2 regions of the Brevibacillus sp. FSL L8-0520 genome follow, and region 1 is predicted to be linked to the other one. Evidence: riboswitches for the same ligand, from Rfam matches in the RefSeq annotation. Region 1 holds a riboswitch; the other holds the start of a gene.
What was found. Region 1 has a riboswitch for cyclic di-GMP ahead of ggt (gamma-glutamyltransferase). Riboswitches for the same ligand answer to the same signal wherever they lie in the genome.
Positions count from the first base shown of each region.

Region 2: it holds a riboswitch for cyclic di-GMP, as region 1 does, so the genes downstream of both, NSQ24_RS04620 (transglutaminase-like domain-containing protein) here and ggt (gamma-glutamyltransferase) in region 1, are expected to answer to the same signal.

Region 1 is NZ_CP150171.1:5,041,045-5,057,091, forward strand. Features, by position in the region: gene NSQ24_RS24590 (hypothetical protein) at 145-852, shown strand; gene NSQ24_RS24595 (alpha/beta hydrolase) at 1,028-1,867, opposite strand; gene NSQ24_RS24600 (energy-coupling factor transporter transmembrane component T) at 1,923-2,711, opposite strand; gene NSQ24_RS24605 (energy-coupling factor ABC transporter ATP-binding protein) at 2,692-3,528, opposite strand; gene NSQ24_RS24610 (ABC transporter ATP-binding protein) at 3,525-4,370, opposite strand; gene NSQ24_RS24615 (QueT transporter family protein) at 4,367-4,972, opposite strand; gene NSQ24_RS24620 (glutamine--tRNA ligase/YqeY domain fusion protein) at 5,749-7,416, opposite strand; gene NSQ24_RS24625 (MBL fold metallo-hydrolase) at 7,734-8,693, shown strand; cyclic di-GMP riboswitch class I at 8,908-8,995, shown strand; gene ggt (gamma-glutamyltransferase) at 9,246-10,871, shown strand; gene NSQ24_RS24635 (methyl-accepting chemotaxis protein) at 10,980-12,974, shown strand; gene NSQ24_RS24640 (GNAT family N-acetyltransferase) at 13,117-14,274, opposite strand; gene NSQ24_RS24645 (F390 synthetase-related protein) at 14,264-15,616, opposite strand; gene NSQ24_RS24650 (MBL fold metallo-hydrolase) at 15,607-16,047, opposite strand, start outside.
Region 2 is NZ_CP150171.1:875,048-891,094, reverse strand. Features, by position in the region: gene NSQ24_RS04660 (methyl-accepting chemotaxis protein) at 30-869, shown strand; gene NSQ24_RS04655 (Crp/Fnr family transcriptional regulator) at 934-1,581, shown strand; gene NSQ24_RS04650 (Crp/Fnr family transcriptional regulator) at 1,623-2,276, shown strand; gene NSQ24_RS04645 (ABC transporter permease) at 2,325-4,205, opposite strand; gene NSQ24_RS04640 (ABC transporter ATP-binding protein) at 4,218-4,985, opposite strand; gene erm (23S ribosomal RNA methyltransferase Erm) at 5,390-6,331, opposite strand; gene NSQ24_RS04630 (metal-sulfur cluster assembly factor) at 6,842-7,156, opposite strand; gene NSQ24_RS04625 (collagen binding domain-containing protein) at 7,360-12,276, opposite strand; gene NSQ24_RS04620 (transglutaminase-like domain-containing protein) at 12,645-13,448, opposite strand; cyclic di-GMP riboswitch class I at 13,463-13,549, opposite strand; gene NSQ24_RS04615 (class D sortase) at 13,641-14,297, opposite strand; gene NSQ24_RS04610 (response regulator) at 14,341-15,480, opposite strand; gene NSQ24_RS04605 (hypothetical protein) at 15,691-16,047, opposite strand, start outside.

The DNA of each region.
Region 1 (16,047 bases):
GAATGTATATCTTTTATGTGTGCAATTCTTCGGCAAAATAACCATTTTCTCCAAAAAAATTTCCAACTGCGGACATCAATAAATAGGCAATAATCGGCAAATCATATCGGGTAGCTGGCAAACACTAATCTGGAGGGATTTTGGATGCGGATACGAAAAATGATCAGCGGGATCGGTGTCATTTGCCTTTTGACTGCGTGTACAAACCAGGCGACACCGAATCAAGGAGGGCAAAACCAAGGAGCAGCGAACCAGGGAGCGCAAACCCAGTCCATGCATCAGCAGGCTGCTCCCGGACACGACCACACGACTGTCATTCCCAGTGTTGACCGCGACAAGAAGCTGACCACCAATCAGTACGGAGCAACAAACAGCGGCATGGGGACAGCCACCTACAGCATGATGGGCAGCTCCGGCTTAAACGACGGCGGACCTTCGTCGAATCTGGAGGCTCGTCTGGCCGCTGCGGGAGTCAACGGAGTCAATGTTCTGGTCGTTCATGACTGCGTCTTCCTCGCTCCGGCAGACGGAAAAACCCTTTCCACCAACTCTATGGACGAGACACAAAACCACCTGCTAAGCCCCTATGAAGGAAGCTCCTACCGCGGACCTTCGCGGCCGACGGACAAAATCGGTACGATGGGCGCAAGCGCTCAAGCACAAACGCTGTCCAAAGCCAAGGATCAAATCGAACGCATTTACGGCGGGGGCGTAGAGATCCGGACTGTCACCAACCCGCAAGCGATAGCCGCCATGGATCGGATCAAGCAAGCGACAAGGCCGGGAAAAGAAAGCGCCAATATCGGGGATGACCTGGCTCTCCTGTTCCGCTCCGGTTCCAAACAGCCGTAAGGGCGGCTTGTGAAAGAAGCTCGGCTTCGTCAAGCTATCGGGGACGGCATCGCGCCCCAAGAACTCCAGCTTCGCTATGTGCTCCGGCGCGATCAGCCTTTATTGCTATGCGTTCCGGTCGTACACATGCAAAAGGGACAGGCTGATCTGGCAACCCAGTCAGCCTGTCCCTTTTCTAGTGGACAAACGATATGATTCTCTCCACCGTCTCTCGCGGGTGGGTAAGCATGAGCAAATGCTGTGCATGGGGAATTTTTTCGCATACAGCACGCGGAACCTTTTGTCTGTATTCGGCTGCTGCCCTCTGAAAAAAACGCTGCTGCTCCCCGTCGGACAGCGTCATCTCGTCTGCGAGCAGCAGCAATACCGGGCATTTCAGCGAGGCAAACAAGGCTTCCTTGTCAAATGCGGCATATGCCCGAAAGTAGCCGTCAAACGCTTCCCGCGGCAGCCTGTAGCCATAAGCGCCGTCTTCCTTTTGCTCCAGCTCGCTCTCCGGCAAGGACGACGGAATGCCGCCCTTTCCATAACGGGCGATATAGGACTCCCTCGCTGCAGCTATCGAAGGAAAGCGGGTTTCTGCCAGTCTGTCTACTGTGGACGCTCTGTCAAAGCCGGGCATCTCTCGCAGGCTATAGAAGCCGCCGTCCAGCAAAATCAAGTGTGTGACTCGTTCCGGGAAGGCTGCCGCAAACATTTGTGCCGGGACCGCCGAGAAAGAGGCGGCAACGATGGCCGCTTGTTCCACTTCCTCCGTATCCAGCAGGGTACGGATATCCTCAGCCAGCTGTTCAAATGTATAGGGCCCCTCTTTGACCGACTCTCCGTGTCCGCGCAGATCAACCGCAATCACCCGGCAACGCTTCGCCAGCTCCGGAAGGATGTGGTCAAATAATCGACTGGTGTTGCGAATCGCATGAAGCAGCAGAAGAGCAGGAGCCTCTGGTCTCCCTGCGACCGTATACGCCAGAACAAGTCCGTTTTTCACCAGCTGCTTTCTTTGTTGTCCGGCCATGATTCCCCTACCTTCCGTAATGTTTCAAACCCGGCACTTCCGCATTTTGTGCAAATCAAATCCTCCCGGGTATCAACACGCCCATATGTTCAGGATGAATGCGGGCGAAGTAAAGCAATACGGCAACGACAACAAAACCGCAAGCCAGTACGACGAGCTCTTTGGATTTCCATTTGGGCATTCGGTAAAAGCGATGCTGGCGGTTTCTCATCCGGAACCCTTTCGCGTCCAGCGCATTGGCGATCAACTGCACGCGCTTGAGCGAGCTGAAAATGAGCGGAACCAGAACGAAGCCATACTTTCGCATCCTCTCCGGAATGCTTCCTTCACTGAGCTGCAGGCCCCGCACCATCTGGGCTTCCCGGATCGTGACAAGGTCATGCTTGACGAGAGGGATAAAACGAAAAATCAGCGAGAGCAAATAACTGACGGAAAATGGAACACCGATCCCCTTCAGTCCCATCGCCATTTCCCGGGGACTGGTTGAAAACAGGTAATACATCGACAGCAGAGCCACGTTTGCCAGCCTTAGTCCCATGCCTAATGCCCACAGGACACCTACGTCCGTCACTTGGATCGGATAATTGACCAAAGGGATCCTGCTGCTCCAATACGGATGGCCGATGCTGGTAAACGGCAGCCACGTGATCGCCGCAAACACGGCCCCGATTCCCCCGATCAACAGGTAGCCCTTCAACATCGATCGGCTCCACCCCAGCTTGGCGATCAACAAGGCATTGATCAACAAAACGACTGCGAGAAATCGCGGGTCTTGAAACAGAAACGGCAACGTCCCCAGCAAGATAAACGACAGCAGTACAAAACTAGGATGAGCGTGTTTCATGCAGCATTCTCTCCTCTGTCACCCGCACCTTAGCCTGCTCCAGTGTGAGCGGTACAGGCTCGCTCCAGCCTGCGGCAACGCCGAAACGATAAACTGCAGGGGCCTCCACCTGGGCTTTCATCAGCACTTCCTGTCGGGCAAAAACCTCTTGTGGCGTCCCGTCGCACAGCAGCCTCCCCTGATGCATGACCAGCACGCGCAAGGCGTATTCTGCCACCAGCTTCATGTCATGGGTCACGACGATGATCGTATGGCCGGCCTGGTGCAGCTTTCGCAACAGCGCCATGATATCCCGCACGCCGCGGTAGTCCAGCCCTGTCGTCGGCTCATCCAGCACGATCGCCTCCGGCTTCATCGCCAAAATAGAGGCCACCGCAATCTTTTGCCGGGTCCCTTTGCTCGAAAAATACGGCTCGGCTGAGCGCATCTGCTCAAGTCCCACAGCAGCCAGAGCTTCTGTGACGCGCTGTTCTATCTCAGTCTGCGGCAGCCCCAGGTTTTTCGGCCCGAAAGCGACTTCTTCGAAAATGGTTGATTGAAAAATCTGATGATCAGGATTTTGGTAGCAGTACGTCACGGTGCGAGACAGCTCAGCAACCGATTGTTCACGCGTATCTCTTCCTTTTACTGTGACTGTCCCGCTCGTCGGTTTGTACAGACCGTTGCAATGCTTGGCCAGCGTCGTTTTCCCGGAGCCATTTCCGCCGATAATGGCGATGAGTTCGCCTCGATCCACGTTCAGGGAAACATCCTTGAGCACCTGCTTGTCAGCTTCATAGCCAAATGAGACGTTCTCAAAACGGATCAAGCTGCTCATGTCTCATCCCTCCTGCCGCTTATGCGAGCTTCGCGGTACCACTCGGCCAACTCATCCACATGGAGCGGCACCCCGTCTTTGTTCGCGGTGATGACGCCTGTCCGGCACATCTGCAAATACAACTGTATGACATCGGGGACGAGAATTCCGTGCTTCTCAAGCTCCTCCACCTTGCCAAAAAACGGACGTACGGGCAAATCGAGTTCAATCCGCCCGTCCGCCAAGAGCAAAATGCGATCGCAAAATTGAGCCAATTCCTCTGTCGCGTGGGAAGAGACGACTATCGTGATTTCCTGCTCCCGCTTTAGCTGTGAAAGCAGTTGAAACACTTCCCTAGCTCCTTTTGGGTCCAGCTCGGAGGTAGGCTCATCCAAAAGCAAGATTCGGGGTTGATGGGCCAATGCCGAAGCGATGGCCACCCGTTGCTTCTCTCCTCCGGATAATTCAAAGGGAGAGCGGAGAGCAAAGCCTTCCAGACCGACCAGCTTGAGGACTTCACCAATCCGCTGCTCGATTTCCTCATCCGCTTGCCCGCTGTTTTCCAAACTAAAGGCGATCTCTTCCTCTACCGTAAGGCCGATAAACTGTGTCTCCGGGTCTTGAAAGACGATGCCCAACTCCCCGCTGACCCGGCGTTCGCCGGAAAACTGCCCGGAATAATTGCGCGGTACCAGCCCGGCCAAAGCCAAAAGAAGCGTTGTTTTGCCCGCGGCAGAGGGGCCGACGATTCCCACCACTTCGCCCGGATAGAGGGAAAGATTGATGTCGGATAGCGCATGCTTGGCGCTATCCTCGTACTGCCAACGAACGTTTTCCAAACGGAGCAGCGGCTGACCGGTCACGGACGAAGCCCGCCTTCTTCAATGGAAAGCAGTCCATTGCCGTGTGCTCGTCCCCGGTACAAGCCTGCCCGCTTCACAAACGGATACAGCAGCTTTAGCAGAACTGGCCCCAGTATTGCCGTCGATACTGCCTGATTCAAAAAGACGGTCGGAATAAACAAGGTTGCGATGGCCATCGGCGTAAAGCCAAGCGCCACATTGATCAAAATCGAGCAGGCCACCACTGCAGAGGCAATCAATACAACAAATATGTAATATTGCAAGATGCTGCGCCCTGTTTTCAAGGCCGGATGACTGACAGCCAAATAACCGATCAATCCTCCTAAAAAGTTGCCGATGAAGCCGACGATGACTGCATGCGGCGGTGTGCCTCCCGTCAGCAGATCGCTGGCCACGTTTCCAAATGCTAGACCCAGGCAGCCGGGAATGCCAAACAAAATGCCGAAAACAGGCTGCAGCGCATTCGCCGGTCGAAGCGGTACGGATGGAGCTAATTTGATGTTAGCGAGCATAATCAAGGCGACCGCGTACAAGGCCGCCGTGACGACGATCAGGACAAAGTCGACAGTCGTCCACTTTCGCCGAAAGAGAGACGTTCCCATCTCTAGTAACCTCCTTTATCTATGAAAACGGTTTACATGATCATGATGCTAGTTTACCCCTCCGCGCTGACTCTCGCAATTGCTTGAACAGGTTTATAGATGGACTTGGGTACAGCAAATCTTCTTTAATCTGCTAGGGCCATTTTGATAAGAACGTCAGATGGATACCGGGGGTAGCGATAGTAGTTTTTTAGAATGAGCGTTGTTCGGGCTTTGGGGGGAGGAGATGAAACAGGAGAAAAACGCTCCAGGTTCGGTGGGACACTTGCCGGGGGTAATCCTGGCCGGCTTCGTTCCAAAAGTGGAACCGCGTCCAAAAGCAGCCCGTTCGCAGAAGCCTCTCAGAGGTTGGACGCTAAAAGCGTGTTCCACTTTTGGAACGAAGCCTGGGTATGTGTCCCAAAGACCTTCGCGTTTTTCTCCTGTTTCATCTCTACAGCTTTTGTTTTCTCCCCGAGATACCCGAAAGAACCCGCGACGACAGAGAAGCATATTTCCAGGCGGAGCGACTAGCGGAGTCCAGCCCAGCGGAACAACGAAATCGCGGGAATCAGGAGCGTAACTCTGATTGGGCTTCGGAACGGCTGCTGCTTTTACGCTCCCCCGCGAATCGTTGTGGAGCGGACAGTCTCGGCTCCCTTGCGGACGCAGACCGGAGCGCATCCTGGAAATATGCTTCTCTCACTGCAGCCACGTTCCTAATCCTATGTAGCCAATAAAAAAAGCTGTTGAACGCCTCAATGAGACTTCAACAGCTTTCTGCTTTGCATTCTCTGTTATCCCTGCTGCTTCGGCAGTTCAAACGAGCTCTTCAAGGAAACAATCCGGTTGAACACCAGCTTGTCTTCTGTCGTATATTTCGGGTCGACATTAAAGTATCCGTGACGGAAGAATTGGTATTTGTCGTGGGGCTTGGTCTCTTTCATGTTAGGCTCCACGTATCCGTTCACGATCTCCAAAGAGTTTGGATTGATATTGTCAAGGAACGTGGTTCCTTCCTCCTGATCATCCAAAATCAGCGGTTCATACAGGCGGAACTCCGCAGGGAGCGCATGCTTGGCGTCTACCCAGTGGATCGTTCCTTTTACTTTGCGACCGGTAAAGCCGCTGCCGCTCTTCGTTTCAGGGTCATACGTACAGTGGATTTCGACGACATTGCCTTGCTCATCCTTGATCACGTCCGTGCACTTGATGAAGTACGCGTGCTTGAGCCGTACTTCATTTCCCGGGAACAGGCGGAAATACTTGCTCGGCGGGTTCTCCATGAAGTCGTCCTGCTCAATGTAGATTTCGCGGGAGAATGGAATTTGTCTGGTTCCCATTTCCGGATTTTCCGGGTTGATCTCCGCATCCAGCAGCTCGACCTGGTCTTCCGGATAATTGGTGATGACCACTTTCAGCGGGCGCAGTACAGCCATCGTCCGCGGCGCTTTCAGCTTCAGGTCCTCGCGGATGAAGTGCTCCAGCATTTTTTCATCCACGGTGCTGTTGCTTCTGGCCACACCGATTTCCCGGGCAAATGTACGGATGGACTCAGGAGTAAAGCCGCGGCGGCGAAGTCCCGAAATGGTAGGCATGCGCGGATCATCCCATCCGTCTACTACCTGTTCGTCGACCAACTGTTTCAGCTTCCGTTTGCTCATTACCGTATTGGTCAGGTTCAACCGGGCAAATTCGTATTGTCTCGGCACGTTTTCCATTTCACATTCGCGGACAACCCAGTCGTACAGCGGGCGATGATCCTCGAACTCAAGCGAACAGAGAGAGTGGGTTACGCCCTCGATAGCGTCCTCCAGCGGGTGTGCATAATCATACATCGGGTAGATGCACCATTTGTCTCCCGTGTTGTGGTGGGTAGCATGCGAAATCCGGTACAAAATCGGGTCACGCAGGTTGATATTGGGGGAGCTCATGTCGATTTTGGCGCGCAACACCTTTTCGCCGTCCTTAAACTCGCCGTTGCGCATCCGCTGGAACAAATCCAGGTTTTCTTCCACCGACCGGTCGCGGTAAGGGCTGTTTGTACCCGGCTCCGTCAAGGTCCCTCTGGTTTGGCGGATTTCTTCCGGGGACAGATCACATACGTAAGCCAGTCCTTTTTTTATCAACAGAACGGCGCGATTGTACATTTCCTCAAAATAATCCGATGCAAAGAACAGTCCGTCCCACTCAAAGCCAAGCCATTGTACGTCTTCCTTGATCGCTTCTACGTACTCCGTGTCTTCTTTCACCGGGTTGGTGTCGTCAAAACGAAGATTGGCTCTGCCATTGAATTCCTTTGCCAGTTCAAAATTAAGGCAAATCGCTTTGGCATGTCCGATGTGCAAATACCCGTTTGGCTCCGGAGGAAAGCGGGTAACGATTTCCCCGACTCGGCCCTCTCGCAGGTCTTCCAGGACAATGTTGCGGATAAAGTTGGATGATGATGCCGATTTATTTTCCACAGAAATTCAACCTTTCCCTTCACCTTTACATTCCATAATACTGATTCCCCGGCGATAGTTCAACAAATTCGCCCGGCTTCTGATGTTGGGCCGATGCATCATCGTTATCAGTCACCCCTTGGCCAACCGGCTTGTAGCAAGAATCACCTTCTCTGGACCAGGCGCTTTTACAAACCGCCCTTCAGAGGGTTTTTACTATCATAAGCAGGAGAGCCCCCGTGGGTGTTCACACGATGTATATAAATTGAAGTTGTTTCCAAAAGATTCCCATTTTATCCTACAGGCAGAAACATATTTTATGATTGGGGTGATCTGTTGTGAGTGTGCTTGAAAAAATCAATACACAATCCTCCTTTTTTACATTGGCAGAAATTGTGGAAGGTGTTTTTGCCGCCGTTATCAAAGCAGGCACAGGAGCCATGGGCAATGCCGCCATCGTCGATCTGGGCGATCGGACGGTCGTTTTTGACACCATGTACACGCCCAAGGCAGGGCTTGCACTGCGAGAAGCAGCCGAGCAATTGCTTGGACGCCCTGTATCGTTGGTTATCAATTCCCATTTCCACTTTGACCATGTGGGCGGCAACCAAGTCTTTTCCGATGCCATTATCCTCTCCACAGAAACCACCAAAAATCTCATGCTCGAGCGTTGTACAAGCCTCGTCCAATTCGCAAAGCAGCACCCCGAATACCCTGACAAGGTTCGCCAATCTTTGGAAGCCGAATCAGATCCGGAAAAGCAAAAGGAGCTTCGCACCGACCTCGGAGACATTCTCGCCCTTGACGCTGCACTGCCTACGTTCTCCGCGACCCCTGCCTCCCTGACATTTTCTGATTCTGTCACGCTCCACGGCTCGAAGCGAACTGCCGTACTGACCGCCAAAGGAAACGGACACAGCACATGCGACTCTGTCCTGTACCTGCCCGAAGACCCCGTTCTTCTGGCCGGCGACCTGCTTTTTGTGCAAAATCATCCCAGTATGCAGACAGGAAATCTTTCCCACTGGGTCTCCGTTTTGAAGGCTTGGAAAGACCTGCCCATTTCGGCAGCAGTCGGCGGCCACGGCCCGGTCGGAGACCATCAAACTGTGGATAGCTGTCTTCACTATTTGGAAGCTTTGTGGGACCAAGCCAAGCATCTGGCCGAGAACGGCTCCACACCCGAAGCCATCGAAGCAATCCCCATACCCGAACCATATGCCTCCTGGAGCTATCCCAGCCTCTTTGCTCGCAACCTTCAACAGCTTAGCCAGCAGATCTTAGCCGTTTCGGAGTAAGAAAGAGAAACGGAAGACGGATATGCATCTGTTTGAAAAAAATAAATAAATTTTTCACTAAAGTACTAGTCCAATATTACCGAATATAGGTAATGGATAGATATTTTTTGCATCTATGGAATCAGATTCAATCTTACGAATCTTTTCCCATATGTACATTTTTTCATATGTACTAAGTTTCACAAATTGCGTTCACTATCTTATTTCACATTGATATCGATAATGGCAAACCCGGGGAAATCCGGCGACGCAAAGCTACAGGGGCTACCTCCAGCAAATGGACAAGCCAGCCAGCTGCCGAAGTATTGATGTAGGACCAAAGACCAATGATCCTATGTCATTGGTCTTTTTGTGTTGTTATGCAAAGGAGGTGATGCCAATCGATTTTGACCCGAACCGTTCAACCTTTCATGCTTCGACCGTACACAACAAGGAGGATGGAAAGTGAAAAAGTCAATCTGGAAGAAACTCTCTGTTTTAGCGCTGACCGCGACGATCGGTCTGTCCAGCTTCACAACTGCCGCAGTGGAGGCGGCAAATCGCCCCACAACAATGTCGCCAAACGGCATGGTTACGGCTCCTCACTACCTGGCTACAGCCGCAGCTCTCAAAACACTCGAGGAGGGCGGAAACGCAGTCGATGCCGCGATTGCCGCCGCGTCTACGCTCGCCGTTGTTTACCCGCACTACACGTCGATTGGCGGCGACAACTTCTGGCTGATCTACAATGCAAAGACGAAAGAAGTAAGAGCGCTGAACGGAAGCGGTCGAGCTGGTGAAAAGGCAACGATCGAATATTACAAAAAGAAAGGCTACGAAAAAATTCCTTCCCGCGGGTACGAGTCCGCCAACACGGTCCCTGGTGTCGTTTCCGGTTGGTGGGAAGCGTACAACTACGCACACAAGGAATTGGCTGGAGATAGCAAGCTGAAATGGGACAGACTGTTGGAGCCGGCGATTGGATATGCTGAAAAAGGCTATCCGGTCTCTCCCAACCAAGTGTACTGGACCAAATACGCGATCGATCCGACAGACAACGATCTGAAAAATCTGCAGCGCTTTGAAGGGTTCCGCAAGACCTACCTGAAAGCGAACGGCGAGCCGTACCAGGCCGGCGAAATCCTCAAGCAGGAGGATCTGGCGAAAACGTTGAAAGTGATCGCCAAAAAAGGCGCAGACGGTTTTTACAAAGGCGAGATCGCCGAAAAAATCGTAAAAGACATGCAGGCAAACGGCGGTTTGCTGACTCTGAAAGACTTTGAAAAGCACACGTCCACCTGGGCTGATCCGATCACCGTCGACTATCGCGGATACCAAGCCTACAACGTACCGCCCAACTCTCAAGGCATGGCCTCATTGTCGATTCTGAACATATTGAACAACATTGACCTGAAGAGCATGGGCGAAGGCACGCCGGATTACTACCACGCTATCGTGGAAGCGACGAAGCAAGCGTTTGCCGACCGCGACAAATGGCTGACAGACCCTGAGTTTGTTGACATTCCGGTAGACGAGCTGCTGTCCAAGCAGCACGGCAAAGACCTTGCTGCCCGGATTGACATGAAGCAGGCTGCCAAAACCGTAGAACCGCTCGATCCCAAGGGCGACACTACCTGGCTCGGTGTAGTCGACAAGTACGGCAATGCCGTTTCCATGATCCAGAGCCACTACTTCGATTGGGGCTCGGGCGTCGTCGCGAAGGACACTGGTGTTCTCTTGCAAAACCGTGGAAGCTACTTCTCTCTGGACCCGAATCATATCAACCACCTGGAGCCAGGCAAGCGCACCTTCCACACGATCAACCCGGCTATGCTCTTGAAAGACAACAAGCCTTACCTGCTGTACGGTACACAGGGCGGTGAGGGGCAGCCGCAGACACAAGCCGCTCTCGTCACGCGCATTATCGACTTCGGATTCACGGTTCAAGACGCGATTGAAGCACCGAGATGGCTGCATGGCCGCAACTGGGGCTCCTCCTCCAACAATCTGAAGGTAGAGAGCCGCATTCCGCAGGAAGTCCTCGACGAGCTGGTAAAACGCGGTCATCCGGTTGAGAAGCTGGAAGCCGCTTATACCGATGCGATGGGTCAATCCGGTGCCATTCTGATCGATCCGAAAAGCAACATCAAGTTTGGCGGTGCAGACCCGCGCGGCGAAGGGGCTGCCATGGGCTATTGATTTATAATACGTGCAGACTGCTGGGATTATCTCAGCAGTCTGCATTTCCAGCTTTATACTCTGTCCCTTCCGGATTCCCAGCATGAATTATGAAAGGATGCTGCAACGATGCGTCTGTTCAGCAAGCTTCGGAATAAAATCATTATCTGGTTTTTGCTTGTGGCCGTACTCCCCTTGATCGCCTGCTCTTATCTGGTACTGACCGAAAGCACCAGAATTTTGATCGACAAGCAAAAGGATTCCTTTGTTCATTTGACGGAGTCGACTGCAAACGCCATGGACCAATGGCTGGACAGGAGACTGTCGGAAGTAATGATTCTGGCACGATCCTCGGACATCCAATCCTTTGACAATGAAGCAAAGAACAAGTTCATTCGCAAATTTACGAACGAAATCAAAATCTTTGACGGAAATACATTTATTTCCCCGGACGGGAAGGTAACAGCGGACACGTTTGAAGGCAGCGTAGGGATCAACCTGGCGGAGCGTCCGTTCTTCAAACTCGGCATGGAGGGAAAAACCAGCTACTCTGACATGCTGATCGCAAAAACGACCGGAAATCGGTCGATTGTAGTCGCTTCTCCCGTTGTGAGCAATGCCGGAGAAAAACTCGGCGTACTGACCGGGCTTGTAAACGTGGATTCGTTCACCTCGACCTTTTTGGACAATGTACAACTGGGTGAAGGCGGTTACCCGATTTTGGTCGATAACCAAGGACTGATCCAGGTACACCCCAACCCCGACCTGATCGGCAAAACCATTGAGGAAGCAGCTCTCCCTGAAGGCTTGAGCAGCATTCTCAAAAATAACGCACCCGAATCGGGCTCCTTTACGTATCTGGACGGCGGTACCGAATACGTCGTTACGTACGCTTCTATCCCCAAGACTCATTACAGCCTGTTTTTCCACATCCCGATCGAGTCCATCACCTCTGAGGTAACAGCGCTGACACTGAATGTGATGTTGATTGTAGGTATCGTAGCAGCCATCGTCATTGCAGCCGCCTACTTTGTGTCTCGTCAAATCAGCCGTCCCATCGTTGAGGTTGCCGCCGTGGCCAGCCGAATTTCCGATGGCGATCTGGCGGTAGATCCGCTGGCCATCAGAAGCCGGGATGAAGTAGGGCAGCTCTCCGAGTCAGTCAACCATATGGTAGGCAATCTGAGGTCAATCATCGAACAGGTAAACACAGCAGCCGAAGAGCTCGCTTCCTCTGCAGAGGAGCTGTCGGCCAATGCCGAGGAGACCAGCAAGGCAACGGAACAGATCGCCTCTTCGATTCAGGAGGTGGCATACGGAGCGGAACAGCAGGTACAAAGCGTGGCGGAAAGTGTAGGAGCCATCAATGAAGTCTCAACGGGCATTCAGCAGATAGCCGTTAACGCACAAAATGCAGCTGACTCTGCCGTGACTGCTTCGGAAATTGCTGTCGGCGGCAACAAGGCGATCGACACGGTCATGAGCCAGATGCAGTTGATTCACAGCACAGTAAACGAGATCGCCGGCATCGTCAAACGCCTCGGAGACAGCTCACAGGAAATCGGACAGATCGTCCAGGTGATTACCGACATCGCCCAACAGACAAACCTGTTGTCACTCAATGCTGCAATCGAGGCAGCAAGAGCAGGAGAGCAGGGAAGAGGCTTTGCCGTGGTCGCTGACGAGGTGCGGAAGCTGGCCGAGGAATCGGCGAAATCAGCCCAGCAGATTGAACAACTGATCACAACGATTCAGACCGAATCCCATACCGCCGTGCTTTCCATGGAAAAAGGAACGAAGGAAGTGGCACTCGGTATTGAAGTGGTTAACGAGGCTGGCAGCTCATTCGTTCAGATCAGCGAATCCGTCGCTCAGGTCGCCAGCAAGATTCAGGAAGTGCAGGCCTATTCCCAGCAAATGACGGCAAGCACGGAACAAGCCGTCTATTTGATCGAGCAAATATCCAAGGTGGCAGAAAACTCGGCAGACGGTACACAAAACGTTTCCGCCGCAACCGAAGAACAACTGGCTGCTGTCGAGCAGGTCTCTTCTTCTGCCGAATCACTCGCGAGGGTTGCCGAGAAGCTGCAGGACCAAGTCCGGAAGTTTACCCTGTATCGGTAACGCGGAACATCCGATTGTCCGGCATGCACGCTGTTCGTTTGTCTTTGGCAAATCCCTTGCCCGCAAAAAAAGAGCACGGTATCGATAGACATAAACCGATACCGTGCTGACTTGAATGGTTTCCAAGCTGTCTTTTTGTCCGTTACCACTTGTACTTTTTCGCCATGCCGATGACAGCGCGATCGAGGATCGCAGCCAAGGCTCTCCAGATCATCTGTCGCCGGTAAGGAAGATGCTTTATATACACTGCCGTATACTCCGCAGTACCCTCTGCCCCGCGATCCGCTTTGAACGCCCCGACTCCGGCGCTTTGATGAAGCAAGAGGCCCTTTTGTTCCGCCTCCGACACCAAAAGGCTGGAGAGCATCCGGTACAGCCCCAGTTTTTTGGGAAGAGCGGTATCGTACCCGAACAGGGGAGTGGTCATCATGCCGTTTCGCTGAAAATAACCGAGAATCCCGTCCAATCTGCCTTCCTTTTCCAGACCAATCAAGGTCAGTATCTGCCTGTGCAGCGCCAGTCGGACAAAGGCCGGCGTCAATTGCGGATTCAGTTGGGAGTATTTGTCCAGGTAAAGCGCTTGGTAAAGTGCGGCGATCCTCTCTGCATGCTCCTCCCCAAGCTCCTCGTGCCGAAGGATGCGATAACCGCTTTTCTTCAGCATATCCCGGTCCCGCTTTAACGTATTGCGAACGCGCCAGCCCTTTTCATTAGCCTGTTTGGGGTCAAACAGGTACACATACCGACTCGGCACCATCACATATCCGCTCCGCTCCAGGCCGGTCCATGCCTCCGGACAGACGATTGGACTTACGGATCGAAAAGCCACGGCGTGGTCCGGAAACCTCCTGGTCAGGAAGCTGGTGATTTCCCGGACCTGTTCAGCCGTCAACGGGTGATACAGATTGGTGGACAGAAGCCAATTGTTCACGAACACAATCCGATTCACACGGCTAAGCTTCATCAGGGCACCTGCCCCGGACAACAACGGCCCGCCGAGAGAAGCTATCATGGAAGACGTGACCAGCTTCATTTCCTCGCGGGCATAGCTGATGTAGTGTGTATAGGGCGAGCATACGTATGAGTTGTCGTACTCCTCGTCATTGACAGTTACAGGCAGTACGAGATCATCGATGACAAGCGCCCCCATCCGCGTGCGGACATTAGACATGTACGCCGGGACAGAATCGAGAATCAGCGGCTCCAGATAGGCGCGGGCATACTCTCCGTCCTTCATCCTCTCCCAGGCAAGCTCTGCCAAATCCGTTTTCTCATACAGGCGGACGCGTTCAGCGTTCATCAGGTTGGAACATCCTTTCCACGCGCCGGAGCTTCCTTCCCCGCTCCGGTGGTTGATAAGGAGAAAAAACGATTTCGGGCCCTGCGTACCCCTGCCTCTCTATTTCCCGCTGCAGCTTCCGACGGACGTCCTCTTCCACATCCTCCCGCCGATATCCCGACGAAATGACAAGCGAGACTTCTACGTGCTCGGGACTTTTTTGACGGACGATGTACTCCTCAATTCCCTGTGACGCAGTCATCACTGCCCGGCGGACAAAATCAGGGAAAAAGGGGCGGAGCCCCTCGCCTCTTTCAGCAGAACCATCAGCGCCTTTGGCAGATGGAAAATAGAAAATGTCATCTGCCCGTCCCTCGATCTGTTCGAGAGCCAAAAACACGGAGCCGCAGGGACAAGGGTCCTTCCGTTCCGTCAAGATGTCGTTCAAACGGTATCGGATCATCGGCTGCGTGTACCGGGAAAAGTCGGTAATAATCGGATGGAACCGGTTTTTTTCCTCGTCCAGATACTCCTTTTCCATTACCAGGATGTCCTCGTTTACATGCAGAGTGCCATGCGAGCAGGTCGCCGCCAGGAAGCCTTCCGTACATTGGTAGATCTGGTGGACGGGCCCGCCGAATGCCTCGCGGATCACCTCTTCATCGATCGGGTCCAGCACCTCCGCTACGGAGATAACCTTGCCTGGCCGGATATCAAGGGAGCCTTCCTGCTTGGCGACGGCCAGCAACCGAAGCATGGAGGGAGGCGCTACCAGTATCGTCGGCTGGTATTGCTGCAGATGGGCAATATGCGCTTCCAGCGAAAGAAGCAGGTCGAAAAAGGCGAATTGCAGCCGTTTCCGTTTTACCGATGTATACAAATTGCTGTTGGCCCGCAGAAAAAAGGCGACCCGCTGCTTCTCCCAGAGCGGCCCCGGCAATGCCTTCGCCAGTATGGCACCGGCCCATCTGACCCGCTCATCCGGCCCGACCAGGAAAATACCGCGGCTGCCGCTGGTTCCTGACGATAGCCCAACCGTAACCTCTCCGATTTTCGGGGTAAAATCCCGTGTCTCCTCGGCCTCCTCCGCAATCCGAAGCGCTTCGTCACGCTTGATTCCAGCCGTGTTCAGAAGATCAAAATGCTCCATCATCTCCCGCTTTTCAATCGGAGAGATCGTTTTCCAACCGTGCAAAGGATCGCTCCCGATTCGCTCGCGGTAAAAAGGCGAACGGGGCAAAACGTAGCGGAGCAGCTTCTGGACCTGCTTCTCCTGCCAGCAGGCAAGCTCCTGGCGGGTGTGAAACCGCTTGGCCAGCCGCCTGGTCTTGATGTACTGCCAGAGGGTACCGATCAGCTCCATGCAAATTCCCCCTTGCTCAGCTCATGTACTTCTGGACAATGCGTAGGCAGGATGTACAGCTCCGGCCAGCTCCGGTGAAGCTCATGGAGGCGCCTCAGATTCCGCAAATAGGAAGCAGCGTCCGCCTTGATCAGGTGTGCAACAGGATGTGGTGGCCGATGCTTCCGGTACGCCTCGCTGGACCAGGCCGCATCCGCGCAAAGAAAGATGTCGCGGTCCTGCGTGTCGCGCAGGAAAAGGCCGAACTGTCCTTTGGCGTGTCCGCTCAAATCGATTGCCAGCAGGCTTTTGTCTGCAAACGGATCGTACGCTTCCTCAAACGGATGGTACTCCCCGGACAAGCGTATCTTTGGACCATCGTCAATGAAAATGGCACGCTCCTCAAAGTCTTCCGGCATCAACTCCGGCAAAAATCCCCTTCTGACGGCGGC
Region 2 (16,047 bases), 1.2 Mb from region 1:
AACGTTTTTGGTGAAGGGGTTTGAAGGCAATGAGCCTGTTGGAAAATGTCGTCCGCGTTTCTTCTCTCATGCATAAAATGGTCTTATGCTTTGAAGAAGACTTTACGCTGGGAGTAACGGATCGGGAAAAATTTATAACCTATATTCCTGGAAAAACCCTGCAGTTTGGCTTGTCTCCTCACGCTCCGATCAAGGAGGGCAGTCTTGCCAAGCACATCCTGGAGCAAGGCATGCCCGTCAGCAAAGTCATGGATTCCTCCGTATACGGGATTGCCTATCTGGCCGGCGGACTTCCCATCAAGGAAAATGGAATCATTGCCGGTGTCCTTGTCTTTGGAGTCGGCCTGGATCGACAAAATACGCTGACACAGATCGCCGGGCATTTGTCGTCGATCGTCGAAGAGGTTTCTGCACAATCCATCGAAATGCAGAAAGGCTCTGAAGTCTTATCCTTGCACAGCGAAAAACTGCATACCGTCACGACCGGGATGCTGGAGCAGTTGAAAACGACTTTTACCGTATTGAAATCGATCTCGCAGATTGCCAAGCAGTCCGAAATTCTCAGCCTGAATGCCTCGATTGAGGCCGCACGGGCTGGCGAACACGGCAGAGGCTTCAACATCGTCGCCGGAGAAATGCGCCGTTTGGCAACGATGTCCGGAGATTTTGCCAAAGAGATTTCTCAGAACCTCTCTTCACTCCAAGCAGAAATGGCCTCGATCTCGGAAATGGTCCTGGACTCGAAGAATCTGACCCAGGGACAGACAGAAGGCATAAGAGAGCTGGCTTCGGCCATACAGGAAGTAAACCAGGAAGCCACCCTGCTCCAGCAGATGTCAAAAATTCACTCAAGCTCCCCGACCGGGTAGTCGAAACCGCCAACCGAGCCCGTTTTTCGAGCATCCACAATTCCAATTGTAAGGAGTGTTCGATATGGTATCTCCGTTTGAAACCGATGTGAAATGGGAATCGTTCCTGAAGTACGGGACCCGGCAATTTTGTAAAGGAAAAACGATCATATACAAGCAAGGCACGATGGGAGAAGGTTTTTACTACCTCCATAAAGGTCTCGTAAAAATCATTTCCACAACGGCAAAAGGGAATGACCGTCTGTTAAACATCGTCGTTCCCGGCCAGATCATGGGCGTCCAATCCATGGATCGTCATACGCACTTCACCACAGCCGTTGCCGTAAAGAACTCGGTCGTCTACCACTTCTCCTGTGCCCAATTTCAAGAAATGCTCAAGGCTCAACCTGAATTGCTCTCGCTGTTCACACAAACTGTCAGCCAGAAACTGCGTATTCTCCTTTTTGCCATCAACATGAAAGCGCTTACTTCGGAAGAACAGATCGCCTCCCTTCTTTTGAATCTTTGCGATGATTTTAAGAACTACGAGGTTCCGCTCACCCAGCAAGACCTGGCCGACTGTGCCGGTCTGACGCGGATCACCGTCTACAAGATTCTGAAGCAGTGGAAAGAAAGCGGAATTATCGAGATCAAAAACCGGACCTTTGTCATCCAGAAACCGGAATTGCTCCGCTATCCGTATCGATACACCCAGACGGCGTTGACTGTCTAGCTTCCGCTGTCCAAGGCAGATCACGAGAAAAGGAGATCGCCATGACCAATCTGCGCTACAAATGGGCCCCGTTTTTGATGTATGGCCAAAAGCTGGAGTATAAAAAGAACGCCACCGTCTATCGCCAGGGCGAACAGGGAAACGGTTTTTACTACCTGGATCGCGGCGGTTTAAAAATCATCCTCTTATCCGCGAACGGACACGAGCGCACCATCGACTACGTGCCAACCGGCGGATTGTCTGGCGAGCACGGGGCCTTTAAAGGGCCCTACGTGACTTCCGCCATCACCACCTCCCCTTCCGTTTTGTACTTCTTCTCCGATGAAGCGCTGTCCAATATATGCAAAGATCACCCCCAGGCCGCCGTCCTTTTTACCAATTCGCAAATATACAAGGTTCGGCTGCTGGCTGAAATCATCGCATTCCAGGACTGTCCGGTCGAACAGCAGATGGCCCATTATTTGATCAGACTATACACCGTTCATGAAAATGAAAACGTCCCGATCGATCAAACGTCATTTGCCCGCTACATCGACACCTCCCGCATTACCGTAAACAAGATTTTGCAAAAATGGCGGCAGCAAGGGCTGATCGAGCTTTCCAACCGCGGTGCGATTCGCATTGCAGATGTCGAAAAGATCAGGGAAATTGCTTATAAAACCGGGGAGTTGGAGGGAATGAGCCTTTGGCAGTAGGCCGCTTCCCTCCATAAAAAAACCCCCGGGAAATCGGGGGATTTTCGCTTATGCTTCTTTCGGCAGGACAATTCCTTTGTAAAGCTGTACCGTAATCCAATAGTAAAATGTGTAGATGACCAGGAAAATGCTGATCGGTACCCAAATGCCCACATACGGTTCTTCCAGGATAAACGAGAACATGTTCATCCCTACGAGAACGTGAACCAGACCGATCAGGGCAGGAAACACGAAGACGACGAACAGCTCCTTGTAAATCGAACCGACAAGCCATTCCTGGCGAACTCCGATTTTGCGAAGCATGCTGTAGCGGTCTTTGTCCCGGGTAGCCCCGGACAGGATTTTAAACATCAGGCAGCTAGCCATCATCGCCAAAAAGGCAATTCCGAGGAAGAAGCCCATGAACATCGTCCCGCTCGTAAAGGCATAGAGGCTGGCATATGTGGTGTATTTCGAATAAAGCTGGGGACCCTCGGCTCCAGTCTCATCAGCATACAACCGGGTTTGCCGCTCATCGATTTCTTTCAGCTCCTGCTTGTACTTTAAAAAGTCATCCACCTTGGCGAGCACGACCGAGCGCTCTTCTCCCTGGATACCGCTATACGTCGTTTGATCGACGATGCGGACTGCCTTGCCGTTGATCATCTCGTAGCTGTTGATAAATTCGCCCGTGACCGCTTCCTGCCAGTCAGGGGGCATCGACTCGATGTCCGGCCCCAGGTTTTCCTCAGGATGATCATACACGCTGTACACCTTGGACGGGAGAGACGTTGACACGCGCTTGACCCGGTTGTCCGGATCGTAGTCCTCCAATCCGATCGTGTTGATTAGCGGCGGATCCGCCAGCAAATCGTCCTTCAGGTAGTAAATCCCCGCATCATCCACCTTGTATCGGTACGTGTTTTGTTCCTCGACCGTCATTGCTTTCAAGGCTTCATAGTCTGCAGGCACAGGCTTGTGAATAATGACGTCATAGACTTTTCCCATTTCCGCCATCAGGCTCACGTTTTTCTGAAAAGCCATGCCCCCAGCCATTGCCCCAACGCCGAGCGCGATCAGCATCGCTACCGTTCCGAGCACCTTTGTCAGGTTGTTTACGCGAAAGCGAAGCTGCGCGAATGTGAAAGCATTTAGTTTACGCTCATTCCACACCCGATTCTTTTTCAACGCATTTACAAACACCGGCAGCAGGGTGATGAAAATCAAATAGGTTCCAATGGTGGTAGCTGATGCCGCGATGAAGAGTCCGATTTCCCTGAGCTCTTCCATATGGACAAGCGCATAATAACCTGCTGCGAGTCCGGCAAGGCCGATCAGTGCAAGCAGAACCGTAGCGAAGCCCTTTCGCTGTACCCTGTCATTTTGCTGTTCGGCCCGGATGAGGTCCAGCTCTGTCGTACGGGCCAGCTTGATTGCATTGACCGATGACGTCAGCAGAAAGAGCACCAAAAAGAACCCGCACGTCATCATGATGGAAGGGAGATAGAAGGGCTGGTAGCCTTCAAGCGAGATATCGAGCTGCTTCATCAGCAGGCTCCCTACCCCGCTCGCCAGCCCTGCTCCCGCGATGGTGCCGATGACCAGGGAAATGATCCCGAGCACAAGCGTTTCCAAAAACAGGATTTGGCTGATCTTCCTCTTCTTCGCGCCCAATATCATATACATCCCGAGTTCTTTGCGTCTGAGCGACAGCAAGAACGAGTTGGCGTAAAAGATATAGAAGAAGGTAATGAACGCCAGCAAAACAGAGCCTACATTAAAAACGAGCTGGATCGAACTGATCACCGAATTTTGTTTCGTAAAGTCACCATTCAGCGCCAGCGTCTGGAACATGTAAAAGATCGTAATCGAGATGACCAGACCGATCAGGAGAACCAGATAGTCCTTCATCATTTTTCGCATACTTGAAAGCGAAAGCTTCAACAGCATGTGCATTCCCTCCTAGCGCACATCATGCGATGCACCCAGCTCGGCAAGTACATCCAGGATTTGCTTGAAGAATTGCTGACGGTCTTGTGTCCGGTGAATTTCCGTATACAATTTTCCGTCCTGAATAAAGAGAATGCGCCTGCAATAGCTTGCACTGAAAGCGTCGTGCGTGACCATCATGATCGACACGCCGTGGTTCTCGTTCAGATCGGTCATCGTCTCCAGCAAGCTTTTCGCGTTTTTGGAGTCAAGCGAACCGGTCGGCTCATCAGCCAGCAGAATGGCCGGATCATGCACCAGCGCACGTGCGGCCGCAGCCCGCTGCTTCTGCCCGCCGGAAATCTGGACCGGGTACTTCTGCAATATCTCCTGAATCCCCAGCGTTTGCGCCACCTTGTGCACCTTGGGGGCAATCTCGCTCGAAGAGACGCCTTGCAGCGACAGGGGCAGGGCGATATTTTCATACACCGTCAAGTTTTCCAGCAGGTTGAAGTCCTGAAAAATGAAGCCCAGCTTTTGCGAACGGAAGTCCGCAAGCTGATTCTGTTTCATCTGGGTGATGTCCGTTCCGGCGATCTGAATGAATCCGTCCGTGGGGCGATCCAGTGTGGAAATGACATTCAGCAGCGTCGTTTTTCCGGAGCCGGAAGGACCCATGATTCCGACAAATTCGCCTTCCTGGATAGTCAGCGATACTCCTTTCAACGCATGCGACTGACTTTCTCCTCGATTTCCGTATATTTTTTGAACGTCTCTGACTTCAAGTACAGATGCTTTCACATTTATTCCTCCCAAGCTTATTCCCGAAACTCAAATGGCAGTCGGTTTGCTTCTCGTTGTATTAACTGTAACCAGTTTCCAGACAAGTAGCTATTGATCTACCTTACATTTTGCTTTCGGTTTTGTAAGGAAAACTTTGTTCGAGCTTGGGTGGAGAGATGAAAAAGGAGAAAACCGCTTAAAGTACGGTGGGACACCTGCTCGAGGGTTGTACTGGCCGGCTGCATTCCAAAAGCGGAACCGCGTCCAAAAGCAGCCGGTTCCCGGTGCTTTTCAAAGGTTGGACTCTTAAAAGAGTGTTCCGCTTTTTCCATTTCGCCTAGGTAGGTGTCCCAAAGACTTTCGCGTTTTTCTCCTTTTTCATCCCTATCGCTTTTCGTGTTTTTCTTGCTTTGTTTTAAAGATTATTTCTTTTGTTTTGGGTTTTTTAGCATCCTTGGCTTTGATATCTTTGGCATTTTTGGCTTTGGCATCTTTGGCGCCTTCGCCCTCGGAATCTTCGGCATCTTCTTCTTTGGCACCTTCGGCCATCGGCTTGGGTCAACATACCGGAGCATCGAGTGAAAGAGCTCCCCCCACTGTTGCTCATTTAGAGAAGACACCGCTTGATTCCGCTCCAGTCTCAACGCTTTTACCACATGCTTGATTTGGGAAGGGGTAAAAATTCCCTGTAAGGCCGCAAAGACAGGCGCTTGCGGCTGCTGGAGGATATAAGTGGCCAACGCCATAAACCTTGCATGAGCTTGCAGTGGAACCAATGGACTTTGCTTTCTGAAGATCGTTACTATTGCTGACTCGACCTTTGGGGGCGGTGAGAAATGGTCTGGCGATACCGTCCGGACGAGCCTGAGATCAAACCACATCCGCCATTTCAGGATTCGTGGATTCGTAATCCGCACACTGGTAAACCGTTTGGCCGCCCCTTTTTCCATGATGAGCACGGCTCTCTGCAACGGAACAGCAGGGTCGTCCAGAAGCTTCCCGAGTATCGGCGTGGTGATGGAGAATGGAATATTGGCTACGACACTGAACGGACTTTTGGGAAGGTTGAACTGTAAAAAATCTTGCCTGTTCATCCGAATATTCGCTACTCCTTGCATCTTATCGAGCAGCTTCTCGGCAAAAACCGGATCGTTCTCCACAGCGATGACTCTTGCCGCTCTTTTTGCCAACGGGAATGTTATCGCCCCTTTGCCGGCGCCGATGTCTATTACCGTATCATTCGGCGTTATCTTCGCCATGTCGATCATGTCTTTGCTCAATTGTTTATTAATCAACAAATGTTGTGCAGAGAAGTTTGAGGAGATCCGGGATTTTCCCCTGGATGTCCGTCTATTTTTGGGCATAAAAAGCACCTCATTCATTCGTAGTAGGGAATGAAAAAGGCACAGCACAAATAAACCTGGACCATTTCTAAAAAAATGGACAGGTTATACATGTTCTGTACCTTACATTACCTTGTACGCATGAATGCGATGCAACACATAAAATCGGGTCCTCCCTAATGGGAATTCATAAAGGATGTACATCTATCGGTTAGCAACATCGTTCTACATGAGTGCAGTTTTTTCGGGGCGCACTCAAGTTATAGAGTAACTTACGGGAAAGAACAAGTCTATTCTTTCCTTTGAATTCCCGATTTATTTTCTATGCTGCTTCCGCGGGCCAGCAATCTTGCATATCACTGTGCAAAAAAGGGTGCGTGTAGAAATCTTCAGGGTTTCACTGATCCGCTGCTGCTGTTGGCTCCTGATCGGACCGCCCGTTTTGGTGAAGCGGCAAAAAGCTCAAGTATGTCAGGCTTGAGCTTTTTGTCATGCTGTTTGGAGCTTGTTGTTCAGACTTTTCCCGGCCGCTTACACATGGGCCCTTCGATTTCTGATCTCTTCCCTCGCACGGTCATTCATTCGGGCCGGACTCCATCTTGGCTCAAAAACGAGGTTGACATGAACGTTCCCTACCCCTGGAATGCTTTTGGCTTTGGCTTCCACATTGCTGACGATCATATCGCGAAGCGGGCATTCGGGAATGGTCAACGTCATAGTGACAGTCACATTGTTTTCCTCATCGACCGCAATGTCGTATACCAGGCCCAGATCGACAATGTTCACACCTACTTCCGGATCGATCACTTCTTCGAGCTCTGCCCAGAGCTTTTCTGTTACATCCATCATTCCATCCCCCTTCATGAGGATAGGTTTTCCTTTGTCGCCCTGTTTATTGCATTGGCCGCGCGATTCCATATCCATATGCTTCAAGCCGTAGCATTCCCGCAAATAAAAAGAGGCTGCCCCGCCAGCAGTACAACTACTTGCGAGACAGCCCCAAGCAGGCTTATGGTTTATTGATGTCCGTTTGAATGTGCGTAATTCCGTTACATGTTGCGCATGGAACGGGTTCTTCTGTAGAGCCACGCTCCAAGAACAATGAGGCCGGCTCCCGCCAACTGAAGCGGGAGGTGGCTCTCTTCTCCAGTCTTCGGCAGGACCTTTTTGGCTGCCTTGTCCGGATGGATGCCGCCAGTCGGAACATCTCCATCTACCTCATACAGCATTTCCTCTTCATTGCCGTCTTTATCTTTGACAATAATCGAGAACGAATCTTTTTGTTTTTTACCGCCGTTAGGCGTGTATACCCATTTGCCGCTCGGATCGACTGTGACAGTACCATGCTTAGGCTGTTTGCCGATGGTTGGCGTTCCGCCTTCTGGCACTTTCACCGAACCGACAGGCTTGTCTACTTTCTCAACGGGCTTCGTTGGACTCGTAGGCACGCTCGGGCTTGGGGTAGTTGGCTCCGGATCTACCGGTGTCACCGGCGCTGGATCTACAGGTTTTTCCGGTGTTGGTTCTACCGGAGTTGGCGTGACAGGCACCTCCGGCTTGGAAGGCTCGCCAGGCTTGGACGGCTTGGACGGAACGCCCGGTATTTCTGGTTTCTCTTCAGGCTCGTCCCGATCCGGTCTGTCCGGCTTGTCCTTGCCTGGTTTCTCAGGCTTTTCCGGTTTCTCCGGGTCTACCGGCGGATTGGGTGGGTCTACCGGTGGCGTTCCACCGCCGCCTCCGCCAGAGTAGCGGACGTTCCCGATCGTTACGGTTGTAATCTCATTCTTTTTAATCTCGAATTCAGTTAGTCTGTCTTTGATGACATAACCGCTGGGTGCTCGTGTTTCCTCGAAATAATAAAGGCCAGGTCTGAGATCTGGAACGTGCAATTCACCGATTTTGTCCGTGGACAGTCCGCTCAGGATCGGCTTCTTGTTCTCGTCCAACACTCTGAACTGCGCACCTTCCAGCTTGACGTCTGGTCGATTGGAATCGACTTTGGTCAGTGTTGCAGAACCCGGGATCAGCTTGTTCGTAAAGATTTTCTGTACGACTTCGCCTTCATTTACGATCTCGAACTCCAATGTTTCCTGACTGACCAGATAATCAGTTGGAGCTGTAATTTCGACAAATTGATACTTTCCTGCCTTCAGGTCTGGTATCACCAGTTTGCCATTTTCATCTGTTGAAAGGTTCGACTGCAGCGTTTTGCCGTCTGCATCGCGGAGCTCAAATACCGCTCCTGCCAGCGTAATGTTATGGTCAAACTCGTCTACCTTCACGAGTTCTACTGAACCGCGATTCGCAACATTCTTCATCGTCCATGGAATCACGGCAGTCTGATTTGGCCGAATCGTGAAAGGAATCGGTGTTTCATCCAGCTTGTACCCTTTCGGCGCACTTGTTTCGATTAACTGATAATCTCCAGGCTCCAATTTCGCGAGATAGAGCTCTCCGTTTGCGTCAGTTACAAGCGAAGTGTGGTCAGCAACGTCTTCAAACTTATCGCCGTTTTTCCGCTGGAGTTTGAAGACAGCGCCTTCGAGCTTCTTCTCGCCATCCTCCGAATCGACTTTCGTCAATTTAAAGCTCCAGTCGCCTTTTTGGTTTGTAACCGAAATTTCTTTGTCTTCTTTGAAAGCAATCAATTTGCCGCTTGCGTACGCTTCATCGACGAGATACCCAGATGGGGCCGATTTTTCTTTGAGTACATACTCTTTAAAGCTGTATTTTTTCTTTGTTACTGCTACTCCCTGTTCATCGGTTACAAGCGTTTCAAGCAGCATTTTGCCTGTCTTGTCATACAGTTCGAATGTGGCTCCTGCCAATAATTCACCTGATGCGGCATCCGTTTTCACGATTTTGATGAATGCTTTCCCAGCAGGGAACGCCCCTCCGCCAGCTCCTGACAAGCTGACTTTGATTCCACCTTGTCCACTGCCATCGTCAGCCAGGGACGTTCTTCCGGCAAAAGCGGCGCTGTTCTTGATGTATTCTCCATTTTCCGCGATGATGAACGACTTGTATTCCAAAATATAGGCGCTCTCAATCGGCTTTTTGAAGATCAATTCAAAGCTATGCTCCCCATCCGCTGGCGTAAGAACTTTCAGTTCGTAGTCCGCGGGATCGGCTGGTTCGCCTTTGCTCACTACCCCGTTGGCATCCACCACCGTCTGATAGAGCTGGAAGGATTCCGGAAGGAGCACTTGATTGTCAGACAGCTTGTCCGTTACTTTCGCACCGGCATCGATCCAGGACTGATTTCGATTCAGGTAAATGGTCCAGAACGCATTTTCTGCATCTGCCCCTGTTCCCTGCTTGCCTTGTTTAAGGATATACTCCCCACCATGCTTTGGCTTCACCGAAGCGGATTGGGCAAACAACGCCGGCCCGCCGCCATCGCTCATGGTTGCATCGTTCATGTATTCTGCCAAGACCTCATGGCCTTTCAGGCTCGTCTGGTACGTGATGCGATATGCAGAGTCGATGGGATCTTTAAACGTCAGTGCAAAGCCTTCGTGACCTTCACTGTTCTTCAGCCCGCCTTCAAACGAATACGCACTGCTAGGCAGCTCTTCTTTAACCTCTACCTGGTCGGCTCCACCCTGGAGGTTCAAACGATTCACCTTCAGGGATTCCTTGACAAATGTTTGCTCTCCCTGATAGAAATCCTTGATCACCGCCTGGTTAATCTCTTGCAGATTGTAGTTTACATCGATGATCCAGGTGATGGTTTTCGTTTTAGGGTTATACGTCCCCGTTTTATTCCCGTTGTTCTTGGTGTAACGGTCCGAGGAAACCGTTGCCGAATCTTCCCTCTCGTATGACACTCCGTTTTCAAGCCATGTCAGCTTTCCATGGTTGGTAATGTCATGGGCATTGAAGTAGTTCGGGTCAAACTTTGTCTTGTACTCGATGTCCACTTTCGTGCTGATCGGATGATTGAACTTGATCGTAAACCCTTCGCGATAATTGTTGATGGGCTCGATCGTGTAATCTGTCCCCTCTGTCAATCCGGAAATTTTCAGGCTATCTTTGTCAAGCTCAATCCCTTGGCCCTTGTAGTGGTCGGTGATGACAACTTCGTCCATTTGATAGTTGTCATAGTTCAGATACATCTTCCAGAGAATGGTCTTGGTGCTGTAGTTGATGTCCTCGTTTTTGGCGTCCTTCCAAAAGATGACCTGGTACATCCCTTTCGTTGCCTGTTTAGTCGTGCCATCGTACATCTCTGCCTTGTTCGTCACATTGACACTCTTGCGAACACGGTCCTTCGCTTTTGTGTCGTAAATGATTTCATAGGCAGACTGAACGCCGTTCGGAAAGTCCAGTTTAAAGCCGTTTGGAACCGTATCGTCTATGATGTATTCATTAGAAGCCACTTGGTTTCCCCGGGTCGCCTTACCGTTTTCGTCGATGGTAACCTCGTAGACTTTCAGTGTGTCCTTGAGGAATTCCTGAGTCTGCTCAGTTTCAAAGGTATCGACAATCCAGGCACTTCCCGGTGCGATCACTTGCTCATTGTAATTGTACTCAATGGACCAAGTGAGGGTTTGTGTAGAAGACTTGTAATCAAGAGACTTTTTCGCGAGCGGTTCGCTGAATGCCACACTGACGGATGCTGAATCGTCCTTTGCGTACGAACCGCCCGTAACCGACACATTGTTGGTGTATGTCGTATTTTTGGCCTCAAGGATATTTGTTTTGTACTTGACGCGATACGCTTTATCGATATCTCCAAAGACCAGCTGGAACTGATTGCCGGAGACTGTTGGCTGTATCGTCACAGCACTTCCCTGCCTTACGCTTCCGTCCAGCATGACCTCCAGCTCATATACCTCGACAGAAGAAGAAACGAGTTCAAGTCCGGCAGGTATGCTATCCTGGAAGGTCGCGCCTGTAATCTTTTGCTCGCCCTTGTTAAAATCGACAACCCAGTCGATCTCGCTTGGGTTCATTTTCTTGGCTGTTCCTTGCTTGTCCATTTCTTCCCGGATATTGGCTTTGAAATGAACGTTGATCGTTTCTCCGAACGGAAATTCGATCTGCTGCTTCGTTCCCCCGGAAAATTTGCTTTCGTCAAAGGTTCGCCAAACCTCAAACGTACCGACGAATTCGTCATTCTCCACATCTTCGCTAAAAGTGAAGGTAACGGTGCCTTCCGGTGTTACTTCAAATGTCCCTACGTCCCCCGTGAGAGGTCCATCCAAAAGTCGGTCTACCTTAAATTTGTCCGGCAGATCGAAGGTAAAAGTGTCGCCACCCTTATAGGTGTGCCCCTCCGGAAGATGCCAGTCGAAGATGATCTTTACCATTGATCCCTGATCAGGACGAATCTCGGTAATGTTATTACCTTCCTCATCCTTCATCGCCACTTTTGTTATGATGTTCTCTGGTGATTTTTCGGGCTCTACAGGTGGTGCTGGGGGTAGTGGCGGTGGTGGCGGTGGCGGGTCTGGCACCGGATTCGTTCCGGTTCCTGGATTTTCCGTGCCTGGCTGCGGATTCTCCGTGCCTGGCTGCGGATTCTCCGTACCTGGCTGCGGATTCTCCGTGCCCGGCTGCGGATTCTCCGTGCCCGGCTCTGGATTCTCCGCACCCGGCTCTGGATTCTCCGCACCCGGCTCCGGATTCTCCCCACCCGGCACTGGATTCTCCCCACCCGGCTCTGGATTCTCCCCACCCGGCTCTGGATTCTCCCCACCCGGCTCTGGATTCTCCCCACCCGGCTCTGGATTCTCCCCACCCGGCTCTGGATTCTCCGCACCTGGCTCTGGATTCTCCGCGCCTGGTTCTTGATCCGTTCCCGGCTCGGACACCTCGCCACTTGTTGGGGCACCTTCTTCACTGGTGATTCCTGCGTTCATCGGTACTTCATTGGCACTGACAAACGCGGATGGCAAGAAGAGATTCACCAGCAAAGCGAATACTAAGTAAACAGATAAAAGCTTCTTTCGATGCCACATCTTAACTACGTTCACCTCGCATGTTTAAATTGGCAAGGTCGTACGACTCTAGCAGCGATTACCCATATGAAGTTTTGATAATGCTGCCAGTCCCCTTTTCGCCGGGGAAGAAGAATATGACACCTTGCACAATCCTGAGAGCATGTTTTTTTCGTTGCTTCCTCCTCTCCATTGTTCTTTATTTGTAAGTGTCTAAAGCTGTTCTTTCTTGGTGGCGACTTACATCAAAATTTGTATGGTTTTGGCTGTTAAGCCACAAAACACACTATAAAAGATCACTCTGAATTTATTCTGAATAGGAGAAAACGAAAAGCCGCCCGCCTCTTTTATGAGAGGGAGCGGCTTCTGAGCAGTTCCTGCATCGTGTCCTAATACTGCTTTTCTATGACATATTCACTTTTATTCTTGATCATGGCCGGCTTTTTCGTTCCCTTTACCATAATCGAATCATATGTTGTATCGACCGTAATCCATTCGTTCGTCTCTTTCAAGTAAATCTCATTCCAGGCATGGTATTGCGGGATGTCGTTTTTCCGTCCCATCACCAGCTTGGCAGGAATCCCCTGGCTGCGCAGCATGGCGGCAAACACCGATGCGTAATCGTAACAGATGCCTTGCCCTGCAGTCAATGTCGCATCTACCGAAGGGATGTATTCACTCGTAACTTGATTGGCTTTTGCGTAATCGTACTGGACGTTTTGGATCACATAATTGTAGATAGCTTGTACCTTTTCCTTGTCGGTCTTCAAGCCCTTGGTCAGCTCTCTGGCTTTTGCGGTCGCATTCGTCTTGTCGTTCCAGTAGATCATCTGGATCGGTTGCAGGAAAACGGCCTGCGGGCTTGATGCCGTCAGGTTCACTTCCTTGCTTTCTATCGAACGGTATTTATTGTTCGCAACGTGTTGCAGGAGTGTAATCGTATATTTGCCATCTCCTAGCTGTAGTGGGAAACGGTTGTTGTCTTTTACGCTATAATAGAAGTTCTGGTTGTCTTTCGTGATTTTTACTTTTTCATTGACTGGCTGTGCCGAATGATGGTGTTGAACTTTGACGATTCCATTATTGAGCTCGCTTACATCAATAAAGGAAGGAGCGGAGCTCGCCCACGCAGTCGCTGGAGCCGCCAGCAAACACATGCCTACCACTGTCATCGAAAGTCGTCGAAAAAACACAAAAAAACTCCCCTTTCGGTAGCTGGCTGCCATCTTGCATACACAAGGAAGGCCCTATAGCTTTGCGTCTCTAATTTTCATTAGATTTGCCATTATCGTTTGAAAGTTTTAAAATCAAATATACTAAAAAAATAATAGCATAACTTTACTAGAAAAGGGAGCCTCATCCTATCTTTTCTTGAAAAATATCAATCACTCTGTCATTTTTCCCCTAATAATCAGTCGGTGTGTCGGATTGTGCATCGGATGGCAGGTGATGAGCGTAATCTCCTTATCTTTTCCGTTCCCTTCCAAAACCCACACCTCTTCGGGCTTTACATACAATTTTTCTGTAACGGTATAGGAAAATTTGCTCTTGCCTTTGTCAACCTCGATCTTGTCTCCTGCAGCCATCTCATCCAATCGATTGAAATTTCGACCGTATGTAAAGTTTCTGTGTCCAGCGATGGCATAATTGCCGACTTCCCCGGCCCTCCCGGTGTTTTCGATGCTCGCAACCGTCGTTTTCATATTGTTATCTGATGCACCGTGCAAAATGGGCAGCATTAGACCAATCTTTTCAATCGTCAAAATACCTTCCATATTCTTATAGCTGCCAAAGTCCGGTGCCGGCTTTTTCCCGTTCTCCTTCTCGGTCGCAGCATCGGCACTTTCTATCGCTGTCTCGCTATCTTCTGTTGAGGAAGGAATTGCCGGTGCAGGATTTGATCCAGCGGCCTCTTCCCCATTGGAAATATTCTGCAAACTGTTTTGCCATTCCTCGACAAGCTTTTGCTGCCGGTAGTCCTGATACTCTTCAGCCAGTGTTGGATAGCTCAGCACAACGATTCCGGCCACGATCAGAAGCATTGATAACAGTCTCATTTTCATGGTTTGCCCGTCCCTGTCCGTTTTAGGTTTGATCCCCTTTTTTCCATTGTTCATACCACTCCGTCAGTTCCTTGCTGGGAGCAACATCGAATTCCTCTCTCAGCTTGGTCGAGATCAGCTTGAACTGCTTGCTCACCTCGCCTTGGTGGTTCAACATGGCGTATATCTTCATTAAATAGAAGTAGCCCTCTTCCATTACTGGAAACTTTTCACGTATCTTTTGATAAATCAAAATCGCCTCGGTATATTGTTCAACCGATACGTAATATTCAGCAATTTGCTTGACATGGTTCAACCAGAGCAACCGCAAGCGCTCCTGCTCGTACTCTGCCCACAAATACGGATGCTCCTCCAGAAAATCGCCTGTGTACTTGGCCATGATAGACAAGTGCTGTTCCAATGTCTCTTCTGTAACTTTGGGAGCATCTCGCACCAAGGCTTCCCATTCCTCAACATCCAGCTTCACATCTCCCCACACCAGTCGATACCCTTCATCCTTGTATTTAATCTCCAAATCGAAGCCAATGCTCTTAATCATTTTCCGAATCTGATAAATGGCCGTATGCAGTTGTGTCCTCGACCGGACTGAATCGTAATCAGGCCAGAGCAAATCTATCAAAACCTGCTTGCTCACTGTCTTATCCCGATAGTGTACCAGATACGCAAACAGCTCCTGCCCCTTCAGTGTTTTCCAGGGAAGATATTGTTCGTTGCCTTGTTGATCGAGATAATGCAAGCTTTGCAAGCAGCAGAGTGTCATATGTTTTTGGCTGCTGTAGCTGACCGAGGTCTTCCCGGCGGATTCTGCCACCCGTTGCAGGGTCACAGCCAATCTGCCCTGATGGACAGGCTTCAACAAATAGTCGAGTGCGTTCATTTCAAAGGCTTTCACGGCATACTCTTGAAAGGCGGTAACGAAAACAATGTGAAGTTGCGGCTGAATGTTCAACAAGTGCTCAGCCAATTCAAATCCATCCATATCGATCATCTGAATATCCAGGAACGCTACATCCAGTTTTTCTTGCTTCGCGGCCTCCAATGCGGCATGCGGATCTTGAAAAGACCCCATCAAGTGAATGGGAGTGTTCGCGTTCTGTTCCTTCAGGAGCTTTTCCATTCTTCTCAATGCAAGCCTCTCATCGTCTACGATAATCGCTTTCAAGCATATCTCTCCTATTTTGCTTCAGCTGTAACTATTTTTGGGACAACAGCCGCTAACAACTCTCCCATATTATTGTAGCAATAGGTCAATGAGATGTCCAAGCTGTATAAACCATTTTGGCGGTTGCTGGCAAAGGGGGATAAATGCTGCCGATCAAAACCAAGACACAAAAAAGCTACCGACCATGCAACAAGTCAGTAGCTTTTCCCGTCATTCGTCCCATTCAACGTAAATGCCTGAGATATCGCCGATATGTAAATCATGAATGATAACCCTGATAACCGGCTTCCCTTCGCTGGTCAACACATAGCCTCCCCAATCTTTGCCGCCATCCGCCTTGTACCCGGCGATATCGATTCCAAATATGCTTGCAATCAGCGGCTTAGTCACTGAGATCGCTTCTTCTTTCGAGTTTATTTTATATCGGTCCGTTACGTGGTCAACCTTGTATATTCGGGAGGATTTCGCACCGATCCGGACAGTATACCGCTCGTTTTCATTCTTGAGTGTCCACACTTCTTCTACTTTACCCGAACGTTTATTGGCATGCGAAAATGAGAAGCTCTG